One region of the Halomonas sp. GFAJ-1 genome, then DNA from elsewhere that is predicted to be linked to it. Evidence: predicted binding sites of a transcription regulator. Region 1 holds the regulator's gene; the other holds the start of a gene.

Evidence for each region. Region 1 encodes PhoB, which activates phosphate uptake and scavenging genes when phosphate is short. Its sites were predicted from a motif close to TGTCATANNNNTGTCANA; they were not measured.
Region 2: MOY_RS15255 (ABC transporter permease subunit) is a predicted target of PhoB. The motif match lies at 4,436-4,453, and genes of this name have one in related genera.

What each region holds. Positions count from the first base shown of each region.
Region 1 covers NZ_AHBC01000027.1:63,713-71,078, reverse strand. The annotation lists gene phoU (phosphate signaling complex protein PhoU) at 1-384, shown strand, start outside; partial or broken gene cysZ (sulfate transporter CysZ) at 455-1,176, shown strand; gene MOY_RS07325 (hypothetical protein) at 1,464-1,778, opposite strand; gene phoR (phosphate regulon sensor histidine kinase PhoR) at 2,168-3,502, opposite strand; gene phoB (phosphate regulon transcriptional regulator PhoB) at 3,506-4,195, opposite strand; gene ubiA (4-hydroxybenzoate octaprenyltransferase) at 4,306-5,196, opposite strand; gene MOY_RS07305 (chorismate--pyruvate lyase family protein) at 5,229-5,795, opposite strand; gene MOY_RS07300 (NAD(P)/FAD-dependent oxidoreductase) at 5,883-7,079, shown strand; gene MOY_RS07295 (HU family DNA-binding protein) at 7,197-7,366, shown strand, end outside.
Region 2 covers NZ_AHBC01000056.1:7,735-15,100, reverse strand. The annotation lists gene MOY_RS15280 (STAS domain-containing protein) at 1-74, shown strand, start outside; gene tal (transaldolase) at 242-1,180, opposite strand; gene MOY_RS15270 (Bcr/CflA family multidrug efflux MFS transporter) at 1,320-2,513, shown strand; gene MOY_RS15265 (sulfite exporter TauE/SafE family protein) at 2,526-3,257, shown strand; gene MOY_RS15260 (PstS family phosphate ABC transporter substrate-binding protein) at 3,408-4,358, shown strand; gene MOY_RS15255 (ABC transporter permease subunit) at 4,508-6,796, shown strand; gene pstA (phosphate ABC transporter permease PstA) at 6,812-7,366, shown strand, end outside.

The sequences.
Region 1 (7,366 bases):
GCGATGCTATTAAGTGAAAACAACGGCAGTGTTCGTGGCTTGGTAGAAGTACGCCATATCAGCGAACACGTCCGTAAAATGCTGCGCGATGCGTTAACCGCGTTTGCCCGCTTTGATACGGAACTTGCCATGCAGGTCGTGCGTGAAGACGAGCTCGTGGATGACGAGTATGGCAGCGCCATGCGCTCGCTGATGACCTTTATGATGGAAGACTCTCGCTCTATCAGCTCGGTACTCAGCATTATGTGGGTACTGCGCGCCCTGGAACGCGTAGGCGACCACGCCAACAACCTCGCGGAATATGTGGTTTATCTCGTAAAGGGACTGGATATTCGCCATACCGACCTCGACAGCTTAGATCAGGACGTGCTTAAAAAGTCTTGACCTATCCTGTAATACCTCCTGCAATACGCCCAGATGCGCTGCCTGGGCGTATTGATAAGGAGTTCGCACATTGAATGCATTTACCGCGCTAAGCCGAGGCACTCGGCTGGTGTATCGAAAGGCCTGCGGCGCTATGTCTTCCTTCCCTTGCTGGTAAACCTTGTGGTTTATGCCAGCATGCTCCGCTTGGTGGTTAACCGCTTTTCTGGCTGGCTAGACAGCGCGATGGCAATGGTGCCGAGTTGGCTTGAGTGGCTATCCTGGTTAATTTGGCCTCTTTTTTTCGTCAGCCTACTACTGGCCGTGTTTTTCACCTTTACGTTAGTCACCCACCTGATCGCCGCGCCTTTCTACGGCTTTTTAGCCGCCAAAGTAGAGCGTCAAGCCACTGGCCGCGAACCGTTAGACGACCGCGGTCTGGCGAAAACGGCGATTGATGCAGTGGGGCGTGAGCTGGTGAAATTAGGCTACATCCTGCCCCGCGCGGCAGCACTGTTGGTGTTTAGCTGGATTCCAGGGCTTAACCTGCTGGCGCCTATTTTGTGGGCACTGTTTTCTGCCTGGATAATGGCCATCACCTACTTAGACTACCCAATGGATAACAATAAAATAACGTTTCGGGATATGCGCCAACGACTTTCACGGCGCTGGTGGCAAAGCCTAACTTACGGCGGGCTGGTGACCGTGGTTACCTGGATTCCGCTGGCAAATTTATTCTTAATTCCTGGTGCGGTGGCAGGCGCCGTTTTGATGTGGGATCACCACTACCGTGGTGTGGTCACCGCGGAATGAACGTGTGGAATGAACACACTTTTCGACCGTCTACAAAAAACGAGACCCCGCCAGGGCGGGGTCTTGATAACTCTTAATATGGGCGATACCTAACGTTAGCTTCCTATCCTTTTGCGGGACTCCAACCTTGGAATTAACCCTGACTAACGTGTTGTTCGTCGCTTGATTCACTCCTTGAATCGGTGAGCATCCTTGCTATGGGACATCCTTGCCCCTTATGTGCTCACTCCTAAGCGTAAGAGTTATTTTCAGCTTTGTAAACTAATGTTACCGATAAAAAATACTAATTACGATGCACTATTTTCTTCAACAACGTCGTCAGGCGTATATTCTTCATCGTCACCGTTCATGTTAGTTGACTCGGGATCGTCAACCACGTCTGGGCCTTGCGTACCGTGATCGGTAGTTAAATCTTCACTGTCATAGTCACCAGGATTTGCATTTTGCGAGTGGCTATCCCTCGGCTCTTCATCAGCCGTTATATCCTGGTTTTGATCAATTGATGAATGGTCCGTGGTGTCAGCAAATGCTAATGGGCTAGCCATCAAGCCAAAACTTACACCTAAAATGCCAGCTTTCTTGAGTAGTTCCTTGGACATCATGTTCCGTCTCCTCGATCGCTGTGATACCGCTAATTTTTAAGGAAGAGTGCCATTGAGGCTTACCAGTTCCAGCGGTGATCTTCCTTAACTAGGTAGTTGCACTGCTTGTGCCATCTTGCCAAAAAATAATATAAAACAAATTAAATACAGGGGCTTATAGACATTATTCGATTATTTATAGCCACTCTAAAAGCGCTGTCAAAGCTGCAAAAGTGGCTAAAAATGACACATGCGCAGCGTTTGACCATCCTTAACAGACAATCTGGCACACTTGTACAAGCGTTGTCTTTTTTAGGGAACGCGTGCTTCTTTGTAACAGGAATTGTTTGACCAGCACCGCCGTTGAATTCAGTGGTTGAATGCAGGGTTTGAAAACGCAGCGTGGTTTTTTAAAAGGCGGTATTAGCCACCAAGGCCCGTGTGGCAGGAAATACGCAGCGAAACTGCGCGCCTTCGCCAGGACGGGAGACTATCTGTAGCTGAGCATCGTGGCGCAGCAATACATGCTTAACAATGGCTAATCCCAGGCCTGTGCCCCCAGTGGCGGTGCTGCGTCCTTTATCAACTCGGTAGAAGCGTTCAGTCAGCCGGGGGATATGCACCGGATCGATCCCCTCGCCGTTATCCTCCACCGAGATGTAAGCGCTACCGTTCTCCAGGGTGACCCAACGCAGGGTTATTTGGCTGCCTGCAGGGGTGTAGCGCACCGCGTTAAAGGCAAGATTAGAAATAGCGCTGCGGATTTCCTGCTCGCTGCCCACTAGCTGGGCCTCGCTCTCAACACTTACGTGGATGCTATGCAGCTGGCTACTCGGCACTTGATCGCCTTTCTGCTGGCCGGAGAGCGCCAAGGCATCCTGGCGAATGCTCTCAAGTAACGGCCCAACGACCAGTGGTTGGTGGTCTTTTCCACCTTGGTCAATTTCCAACCGAGAAAGCAGTAGCAGGTCATTCACCAAGCTCTGCATGCGCTTGGTTTGTTCCTCCATCTGACCAATTCCCCGGCCTAAGCGTGGCGGCAGCTGGTCGCTTAAGTCGCTGTAGGTCTCCAAATAGCCGGAAAGCACCGTTAGCGGTGTGCGCAGCTCATGGGAAACATTCGCGACAAAGTCACGCCGCATCTGCTCAAGACGATGCAGCCGGGTAATATCCCGCGCCATGACGAGACGCTCATCGTCTCCATAGAGGGTAATCTGATACTGCAGAATTTGGCGTTCATCAATTGGCGAGGTTAGCGTTAACGGTTCGCTATACTCGTTGGCATTGAAGTAGCTGATGAAACGCGGGTCACGCAGCAGATTCGTAATATGCTGCCCGCGGTCATGGGCGGTTTGTAGGCCCAGCATCTCAGTGGCGGCACTGTTCCACCACTCAAGGTCACCATGGCGGTCTAACATGACGACGCTGTCGCGCATGGCTTCCGATGACTCTTGAATACGCCCGAGGGTAGCCCGTAAGCGGGTTTGGGTAATGCGCTGGCTCTTTTGGTAACGGTAGAGCCGATCAAATAGCTCGCCCCACATGCCCCGCGCCGAAGGCGGTTCATCCTGGGGATGCAGCGTTAGCCATTGAAAAAGCGCCAGCAGTTGGCGCAAATGGTAAAACAGGCACACCGCAAGCCCTGCGGCCAACCCTAACCCAGGCGCGCTTAGCGCCCAGCCCAGCAAGACCCCTAAGGTAGCCAGCCAAGCAATTCGCCACAGCTCACGACTCCAGAGACGCACCATTTACACCCGAGCGGAGAAGCGGTATCCCGTGCCTCGTACCGTTTGGATAAGGTTTTGGTGGGCTTCACCTAGCGCTTTACGTAAGCGGCGAATATGTACATCAACAGTGCGCTCTTCAACGTAGACGTTGCCCCCCCATACTTGATCAAGCAGTTGGCTGCGGGTATAGGCGCGCTCTTGGTGGGTCATAAAAAACTGCAGCAGGCGGTACTCTGTGGGACCCATTTCCAGCGGTTCACCATGGGCGCTTACCCGATGGCTTACCGGGTCGAGCATTAGGCCATTAATCTCAATGGGGTCTTCCACACCCCGGGGGGTGGTACGCCTTAGCACGGCTTTCAAGCGCGCGACCAGCTCACGGGGCGAAAATGGCTTAGTGATGTAATCGTCGGCACCCGCTTCAAGACCTTGAATCTTATTATCCTCTTCGCCCTTAGCAGTAAGCATAATAATGGGTATTTCAGCTGTAGACTCTTCGCGTTTTAGGCGCCTTGCAAGCTCAATACCGCTGGTGCCGGGCATCATCCAATCCAGTAGCAGCAAATCAGGCTGATGGTCGACAACCATCGCATGAGCATCTTGGGCGTTATCCGCTTCAAGCACGTGATAGTCAGCCATTTCCAGCGCCACTGCGATCATTTCGCGAATCGGCGCCTCATCATCGACAATCAAAACGGTCTTGGCGGTCATTCCTGGGCCTCACGGTGTGCAATGAAACTAGCTCATAGAAAAACAGTTCAATGAAATATCTGTGACGATAACACCATGGCTTAGTGACAATTTTATGACACTCAGCGTATTTAGCCAGTGATTGGCCACCAGCTCAGAGCAATACCGGCAAAAATAAGCAGGCCCGACCAGTAATTATTCAAAAACGCCCGGAAGCAGCCATCACGCTCACGGTGCGCTATCAACCGCTGCTGATGGACAAACGTCGCTGCCATCGCTATTAGCCCTAGCCAGAAAAAACCGCCTAACGCTACTCGTAGCCCTACCCAGGTTAATAGCGCCAGCGTAGCAAGCTGTAGCAGGCCAATGATTAATCGATCAGCATCTCCGAACAGCACCGCCGTTGATTTAATACCGATTTTTAAGTCATCGTCGCGATCAACCATGGCGTACTGGGTATCGTAGGCCACGGTCCACAATACGTTGGCGAAAAACAGCAGCCATGCTTCAAGGGGCACGCTCCCCAGCACGGCACCAAACGCCATCGGTATCGCCCAAGAGAAAGCCGCTCCTAGTACCACTTGGGGAAAGTGGGTGTAGCGCTTCATAAAGGGGTAAATAAACGCCAGTACCAAGCCCCCAATAGAGAGCAAAACCGTAAACCAGTTAGTAAGCAGCACCAGAATAAACGCAATCGCCACTAGCCCAACAAACAGCAGCTGCGCTTCGGTTTCGCTGATACGCCCGGTGGCGAGCGGCCGATGCTTGGTGCGTTTCACATGGCCATCAAAGTGGCGGTCCGCATAATCGTTTACCACACAGCCCGCCGCGCGCATTACATAAACACCGGCAATAAAGATCAGCAATACATTTCGCCCAGGTACTCCCTCTGCCGCAATCCACAGCGCCCACAGGGTTGGCCACATCAAAAGCCAGGTACCAATGGGCCTATCCAGGCGCATCAGTTGTAAAAAATCCGCCACCCGAGCCCACCCCGTTGGCCGCAACAGAGAACGATCCATGCTTACCTCACGAATAAAGATGCAGTGTTAGCCTAGCGCGAAGGCAGGCCAAGATCATCCGCCATGGTGGATAAAAAGTACTCTTGAACCAGCAGCGAAAGCCCGCTGTGCTGAAAAACTGAGCGCCGCCCCCATACGCCAGCCACATTTGGCGCGCAAAGCCGGTGGGCAAAACAGGGCCAATGCTTGGTGGCGTAAAGGGGGCCACGCACTAAATCAGGCTGGCGAAACAGCCAGCTGCCCAAAGAGCGTTCGCCGAGCCCCTCTAACCCTTTCCCCTGCAGCTGGGTCAGCGGCGCTACCGAGCGGGCCACCACCCAAGGCGTATCGTCCACACAGAGCGCTACTTCCCGCAGCCACGCATAGCGGCGCGGCTCAATACCCAAGGCCAGCGCCTCATCCCGCTGAGGCAAGCCAATTGTCTGGCGTAATAAGCGCACCCGAAACGGTTTATCGGCTGCCGCCGCGGTTAGCCGCGCCGTTAACGAATCGGTAGAAGCCACCCATTGCCGCCAGGGTGCGCTCATCGCAGGGCGCAGCGCATTAACGGGTAGCCAATGCATAAAAGGCTGGGCTTGCCGGAAAATTGGGGCCGTCACCGGGTTCTCCAAGGCAGTCAAAAAAGTGAGCGGTAGTGTAACATGGTGCTCTGACAGGCTTTTGTTCCACCGACTTTTGGTGACTGCATGCCCCCACCGATTGAACAACGCGCCGACGCCCCCCACGCAGCGCTGGTGATTATTGGCACCGGCATGGCAGGTATTGGGCTTGCCCGCGCCCTGCGCCGCCAAGGCGATACCCGTACCATCGCTCTGTTGAGTGCTGACAGCGGCGACGAATACAGTAAACCGCTGCTTTCCACCGGCTTTGCCAAACGCATTGGCCCCGAAAAGCTGGCCCAGCGCAGCGCAGCCGACGTAGCAGAAGAGCTTAACGCAACGCTAGTTACCCACACCCAGGTTGTCCAACTGGATGTGGATAACCAAAAGGTGCGGTTGAGTGACGCCCGAGAGTTTTACTATGACGACTTAGTTTTAGCGACGGGCGCGGCCCCACGCGCGCCCTTCAGCGTGCCCGAGCGCCTTAGCAGCCGCTGCTTCAACGTGAACGACTTAGATGATTACCGCCGTTTTCATACCGCACTAACACAAGGCCCCACGCGGGTCGCGGTGATTGGTGCCGGGCTGGTGGGCTGCGAGTTTGCTAACGACCTGATTGCTGGCGGCCACCACGTCAGCCTATTGGCCCCCGAAAACACGCCGCTAGCGCGCCTACTGCCCGAACCGCTAGGCCGCGCGCTAGCCACAGCCTTTGAAGAGGCGGGCATAACACTCCACCTGGGCCACGCCATTACGGCAATAACCGACGCCGTTAATGACCACGCTATAGACATCCAGCTTGATAACGGCGAGTCGTTTCAAGCCGATAAGGTGTTAATGGCCACGGGACTTACCCCACGCACCGCGCTAGCAAACGCCTCTGGGCTCGCGGTGGCCTCTAGCGGTATACAAGTGGACCGCTACTTGCGCACGTCTGAGCCTAACATTTACGCCTTAGGCGACGTGGCCTGTGTTGAAGGTGTTAACGCCATGTACGTACAGCCGCTTCAGGCCAGCATTAAAGCATTGGCGGCTACCCTAAGCGGCACGCCCACTCGCGTCGCCTTTGGCGCATGGCCGGTCATCGTAAAAACAACGCTACTCCCCGTGGTGGCCTACCCGCCGTTAACCACGCCCGAAAAGTGGCGAATTGAAGGAGAAGGGGGAGAAATGGCAGCGTTGGCAGAAGATAAAGACGGTCGTTTGATTGGTTTTGCGTTGACAGGCGGCTGCGTGAGAAGGAAAGTGGAGCTTTCCAGAGCAGCCCCTGCGCTGCTAGGCTGATTTTCGCCGCATTCACGACTAGTCTAAGAAGCTGGACCAGCCGGGTAATGCTTAAACAACACTGTTTCTTACACATCACAAGCGTACGCTTGATTCTGTTACAAGGGAGTTTCCTCTATGCGCAAACCTGAACTCGCCGCTGCTATTGCTGAAGGTGCCGACCTTTCCAAAGACAAAGCGGGCCAAGTCCTCAACGTCATCCTGGATGAGATCACGAACAGCGTCGCCAAGGGCGAAGACGTCGCCCTGATTGGTTTTGGTACTTTTACCGTTCGCGAACGTGCCGC
Region 2 (7,366 bases), on a different contig from region 1:
TGAATGAGCATAACCGTGAGCAATTTCAACCGTTGGTGGAAATGCTTGAAGCACAAGACACGGCTGCGTTTTAACGTCTCTTAATCACGGTTGGTTGGTTTGTTTTCTGGCACGCCACTCACCGCCATTTTGATAAGCGCTTTTCCCTTAAGCGAACACATTCCCCCTATGGATCACTATTCATAGGGGGGATGTTCGTATAAAGGCGAGGGGTAAACAGGTGCGTTTGGGCGCGCGTTTATTAGCTGCTGCGCAGGGTGCTTAACAGCTCTTCAAGCTTGCGCTGGTCGGCCATAAATTTGCGGATACCTTCGGCAAGTTTGTCACTGGCCATCTCATCTTCATTCATTGCCCAGCGAAAATCTGCCTGCGTCAACGCTTCATTAGATGAGCTGCTGGCGCCCAAAGGTGTCAATTGACGGGGCAGTTCACCTTGGGCTTTGTCGAGTTCATTAAGCAGAGCAGGGGAGATTGTCAGCCGGTCACAGCCAGCCAGTGCCTCTATTTCACCTATATTACGAAAGCTTGCTCCCATCACAATGGTGGGGTAGCCGTGGCCCTTGTAATATTCGTAAATACGCTTAACCGACTGTACGCCGGGGTCATTGGCCCCGCTGAAATCAGCGTTGGGGTCTTTCGCTTTGTGCCAATCCAGAATGCGACCTACGAATGGCGAAATCAGCGTGGCGCCGGCATCAGCACACGCCTGGGCTTGGGCAAAGCCGAACAGCAACGTTAGATTAGTGCGAATACCGTCGCGCTCAAGCTGACGCGCTGCCTGAATGCCCTCCCAGGTTGAGGCCATCTTAATTAAAATGCGCTCTGCGCCGACGCCGTGCTTGGCATAGCGTTCAATCAGCGAGTGGGCTTTAGCAATGGTGGCTTCCCGGTCAAACGAGAGGCGTGCACTCACCTCCGTGGAGACATAGCCGGGCACCAGCTTGCTAATTTCGCTGCCGATATCGACCGCCACGCGTTCAGCGGCGTCATCAAGGTCAGTACTCTCTTTGGCTATTTCGGCTAAGCGTGCACGGCGCTCCTCTTGTTGCGCTGCTTGGAGAATGAGCGATGGGTTAGTGGTGGCATCCTGCGGCTGAAAACGGCGAATAGCCTCAAGATCGCCGGTATCAGCGACCACGGTGGTCATCTCTTTTAACTGGGTCAGTAGGCTAGTGGCCATGCGTAGCTCCTTGCGTTGTCGTTAAGGTACTTTAGCAAGGGGCGAGCACGGCGAACAGAGACCGACAAACCAATTCAAATCGATTATAATTAGCGGCCTATCTTTATTCTCTAGCAGCAGTTTTATACCAAGGACCACCATGGAGCTGAATCCACGCAGGGTAGCGCTATTGGTTGCAGCCAATACCGCGCTTGCACCCTTTGCTATTGATGCGTATCTGCCCGCGATGGGCATTCTGGCCGAAAATATTAATGCCAGTATTCACCATACTGAACTTTCAATTAGCATGTTTTTATTCGGTTTTGCGATTGGACAGCTCTGTTTTGGGCCAGTGTCGGATCGCTACGGGCGAAAGCCGGTACTGCTTAGCGGACTAGTGGTCTTTATGCTCGCCAGTTTGATGATCACCACGGTGGATAGCTTAAGTTCGCTGCTGCTTTGGCGGTTTATTCAAGCATTGGGGGGTGGGGCCTGTGTGGTGAACTCTGCCGCCATCGTGCGGGACTGCTTTAGCGGGCGTGAAGCCGCTAAGGTGATGTCTACCATGGCGATGATTATGATGCTGGCGCCGTTGATAGCCCCGGCGGTGGGCAGCGTGCTGCTCTATATTGCTGGTTGGTGGCTGATCTTCGTGTTTTTGGCAGTGTACGCAGGTTTTTTGCTCTGGCTGTTAGGCACCCGGCTACCCGAGACCCGCGACACCAGCCTACCCGCAGCTTCGCCCCACCAAGTAGTGCGCAACTATGCGAGCGTGTTGCGCCATCGTGAAGCCATGGGCTACATCTGTGCCGTAGCGGCATCCTTTGCCGGGCTATTTGCGTTTATCACCGCGTCTCCGTTTCTCTATTTAGAGTATTTCGGCTTATCGCCGGGGGTGTACCCGTTAGTGTTTGGTGTGAATGTCGTCATGATCGCGCTATCTAATCGCGTAAATATTCATCTTTTGCGCAAACGTACTCCCCAACAAAATTTACGCTTGGGTCTCGTTATTCAGTTTATTGCAGCGGCGGGGCTTGTTGCGGCAACGGCGTTGAATGTGGCCTCGATTTATGTGGTTGTGCCGCTGGTGATGCTGTTCACTGGGATGATCGGCTTAATTACCCCCAACGCAATTGCCTCGCTGCTAGACCACTTTGGCCATATCAGCGCAACGGCGACGGCGCTATTGGGGGGTATTCAGTTTAGCTGCGGGGCGCTTGCTGGGGTGCTGGTAGGGCTATTTCAAGTAGAGCACTTGTGGCCAATGGTACTCACCATGCTAGGGGCTGCGTTGCTAGGTAATATTGGCGTTAGACAATTAACCAAAACACCCGCAATGGAAAGTGGTCAGTGATGCATGGTGCAAATGAGTAGCTTACTGCCGTGGATCGAAATGCCATTAGGCGTATGGCTAGCCTGTTCAGCCGTGCTGCTGCTTGGCGCATTTGTACAGCGCGCTACCGGTTTTGGCCTAGCGGTTGTTGGCGCGCCGTTACTTTTGATGTTAGAGCCCCGGTTAGTGCCGGTAATACTGGTGCTGTTTGGGTTGACCGTTTCTTTAATGATGGTGCGCCACTACTGGCACGAGGTGAGCTTAGACGCGATAGGTGTGGCCTTAATTGGCCGTTTACCGGGCAATGCATTAGGGATCTGGTTGCTGTTAGCTGCGCCAATGGTCGTGCTGGAAAAGCTGATTGCCGCGATTGTACTCTTTGCCGTACTGGTCACACTTTTTCGCTTTAAACTACCGGTTAATCGTATTTCACTGTTTATCGCAGGCGTGCTCTCCGGCATATTTGGCACTGTTGCCGCCATAGGCGGCCCACCTATTGTACTGCTGATGCACGGTTTTTCGCCGGACCGCATGCGCGGAAATCTCGCCGCTTTCTTTATTTTAACGTCGTTCTTAACTCTTACCACGTTAGCCCTCGCCGGTTTGGTGAGCGTCTGGCATTTTAAGTTGGCGCTCACTTTCCTACCGGCGGTGTTAGTGGGTAATACTCTAGCGGATGCCATTGCTCATCGTTTAGATAAGCGTATGCTTCAGGGCGCCTCGCTTGCGCTATGTACCTTAGCCGCCCTGGGTCTGCTGATCTGACGACTCATGCCCTGTTTATAGTCATAAAAGTTTCATGAACAACCTGGGGGTATGTCACCGAAGTGTCATAAGCCGCTTTTATAGTGACAACCATCGGTCGGCAAACAAAGATCGAGTACACAAGCTGTTACTGACCCCCAGGAGACTCGTATGAAACTTAAAGCTCTAGCCGCTGCTGTTATTGGTACGTCACTGATCTCAACTCATGCTTTAGCAGTTGATCCTAACCTGCCAGAATATGAAGCAGTGAGCGGTATCACAGGCAACATGAGCAGTATCGGTTCAGACACGCTTAACAACCTGATGACCCTGTGGGCAGAAGAATTTGCTAACTTCTATCCCAACGTTAATATCCAGATTCAAGGTGCGGGCTCTGGTACAGCGCCGACTGCACTGACCGAAGGAACTGCGCAGTTTGGCCCAATGAGCCGTGCAATGCGTACTAATGAAATTCAGGCGTTTGAAGAGCGTCATGGTTACCCGCCCACCATGGTGCCGGTTGCTATCGATGCCTTGGCAATGTATGTCAACCAAGACAACCCGATTGAAAGCATCACACTCCCGCAAATTGATGCCATTTTCTCTAGTACCCGCCGCTGTGGCTACTCAGATGATATCACTCGCTGGGGTCAGCTGGGTCTAGATGGTAGCTGGGAGAATCGCGACTTTACCCTTTACAGCCGTAACGCTGTCTCTGGTACCTACGGTTTCTTTGCTGAAAACGCACTGTGCGGCGGTGACTTCAAAGACTCCATCAATGAGCAGCCTGGATCAGCTTCCGTTGTTCAAGGTGTGAGTGAGTCAATCAATGGTATTGGTTATTCTGGTATCGGCTACATCACTTCTCAGGTGCGTGCTATACCGGTTGCTCGCGACGAAGGTGAAGAAGCCTTTGAAGTTGATCAAGAACAGTACCCATTAGCGCGTCAGCTGTTCGTTTATGTAAATAAGCACCCCAACGAAGATTTAGCGCCGCAGCAAGCTGAGTTCCTGCGCATGGTGCTTTCACAGCAAGGACAGGAAGTGACAGCGCGCGATGGCTATATCCCGCTTCCAGAAACAATTGCTAGCCGTGTTCGTGCAGAACTTGGCCTAGATTAACAAGTGATTACCATCTAATAGCCGGGGGTGCTTTGCACCCCCGGTTTTTTTATGGGATCTGCGCCGTATGAAGTGCTTGTCATCAATTTGTCACGTTAGCTGGATACTCTCAGCGTACCTTTCCACTTGCCCGGAATTGCCAATCCATTATGAATGACATTTCCCAATTATCGACGCTGAAACGACGTGGCTCGCTTTTGCCCACCCCTGAAGAGCGCGAAAAACGTAGGCGAAGACGCATGTTCAAAGATAGCTTTTCTCGATACGGCATAGGTGCCGCCGGTATCGGGGTGGTTATCGCTTTAGGGATGATTTTTGTTTACCTTTTTTCGGAAGTTTTTCCGCTATTTGCCTCTGCAAAAGTAGAGACGCAGCAAACCTATCAAGCGCCTGGTATTGAAGAGGGTGAATCCTTAGAGCACTTAGTGGTAGACCGCTACGACGAGCTTGGCGCTAGCTTCTCAAATACGGGCCGAATCACATTTTTTGAGCTTGAAGATGGCGCAGTCCGCACAAGCTTTGATATGGCCCGTCCTGAAAACGCTGAGCAAACCACCTTTGCGAAAGGGTTCGCCACTACTCGCAGCTTTGCTTACGGCTACGATAACGGCCAGATAACCTTGGGTGTGGTGGATTACAATATTTCATACCCTGAGAATCAGCGTTTAATAGAGCCGGTGCTTGAATTTCCGCTAGGTGAAGACCCCATCACCATTGATGAGGAGGAGCGCAGCATTCGCGTGCTCGGGTTACAAATGAGTAGCCGCGGCATTTATGCCGCAGCAGCTTTAGAGGACGGAACATTACAAGTTACCTCTTTTGATGTGCGCGAAAATGTAATGACGGGCGCTGTGACCATTGAGCAGACATCAGCAGAGCTACCTGGAATTGAAGGTGAGGCGCGTCAAATCCTCATCGACAACCGTTACCGACACCTCTACGTGTCAGATAACAGCGGCTATATACACCACTACGATATTGGCAATCTCAATAATCCCGAGTATCGCGGAGCGGTTAAGGTCACAGATGACGGCTACGTATCGGAAATGGCGTATCTGAATGGCACGGTGTCCATTATTGCAGGTACCAGCGATGGTCAAGTGCGCCAATACTTTCCCGTTCGCAATAGTCAAAATCAGCACGATTTAATGCATATACGCGACTTCGCTCGCTACGACGCACCTATTACTTATATCGAGGCTGAATATGCTCGCCGCGGATTTCTGGTAGGCGATGAGGCAGGTAACTTAGGTATTCATCACGCCACCGCGTCGGCAGATGTGTATAAAAGCACGAAGATGGATGGGCCGCTGACCCGCATTGCCATATCCCCTGTGAACTCAACGGCGCTCTTGGTCGATGAGAATAATCTGCTAGAGATGGCAAGCGTAAGCAACCGTCACCCAGGTATCTCCTTCACCTCACTCTGGCGCAAGGTGTGGTACGAAGGCAGTAGTGAGCCGCGCTATGTATGGCAGTCCACCGCGGGTGGTGATGAGTTTGAGCCAAAGATGAGCCTTATGCCGTTAACCGTCGGTACTTTGAAGGCTGCCTTTTACGCCATGCTGTTTGCCACACCGTTGGGCCTAATGGGGGCTATTTATACGGCTTACTTCATGTCGCCTAAATTGCGCGGCAAGGTAAAACCAACCATCGAGGTAATGGAAGCATTACCAACGGTAATTTTGGGCTTTTTGGCAGGTCTTTGGTTGGCACCCTTTATCGAAAATAGACTCCCCGCTGTTTTTGGCATTCTTATACTGATGCCGATTGCCATGCTCGCGTTTGCATTCGCATGGAGCCGACTGCCATCTAATGTTAGAAACCGCATCCCTGATGGTTGGGAAGCCGTATTGCTAGCGCCCGTTATTATTTTAGTGGGTTGGTTCTGTGTATCTATTAGCCCCTATGTGGAAATCGCCTTCTTCGACGGTAGCCTTCGCCAGTGGTTAACGGACAACGGCTTTAACTATGACCAACGCAACGCACTGGTAGTAGGTATCGCGATGGGCTTTGCGGTAATACCAACGATTTTCTCTATCGCTGAGGACGCCGTCTTCAATGTGCCGAAACACCTGACCCAAGGGTCGTTGGCGCTAGGTGCGACGCGCTGGCAAACGGTGGTGGGCGTGGTGTTGCCAACGGCCAGTATCGGTATGTTCTCCGCTGTGATGATGGGCTTTGGGCGCGCGGTAGGTGAAACCATGATCGTGTTAATGGCAACCGGTAACAGCCCGGTAATGAACTTCAACATATTTGAAGGCATGCGCACGTTATCTGCCAACATCGCGGTTGAGTTGACGGAATCTGCAGTAGGGTCAAGCCACTTCCGGGTGCTGTTCTTAGCCGCACTAACGCTACTAGCGATGACTTTTATCTTGAATACGTTAGCTGAACTGGTGCGTCAGCGCCTTCGTAAGCGTTACGGCAACCTTTAATTCCAGGAGACAGTGATGAAATCATGGTGGAAAAGCGGTGCCCCCTGGATTTGGTTGAACGGTGGCGCAGTCGCTATATCAGTGATTATGGTGCTGGGGTTAATTGGCTTGATTGCAGTGCGAGGTCTCAGCCACTTTTACCCAACAGAAATAGTCGAATTTCAAGTAGGCGACCCGGAGCTTGGTATTGGCCAAATGATACTGGGCGAGCATGTTCGCTCTGAATCGATTCCGGTTCCGGTCGCCCGTGATGCAGGTATTGCGGTTCCTCCTGAGCTGGAAAATGACGACATTGTAGTACGTCATTTGATTAAGCAGGGTAACCGGGATGTGACGGGGCAAGATTTCGCCTGGTACGCCGAGCTGCAAATGAGTGAGTGGCAAGCACCGGTTGACGCTATGCGCATTGAGCGCCGTGAATGGGGCGATTTCATTGGCTTCCCGCTAAGAGTTTTAGAAAATGGCGAAGTGATTGCCGAAGGCGAAGGGCTGTGGGATGCGCTGCAAGAGCGTATTGCCCGGAGCAATAACCTCTACCGGGAATTGCGCCAGATTGAGCGAAATGACGTC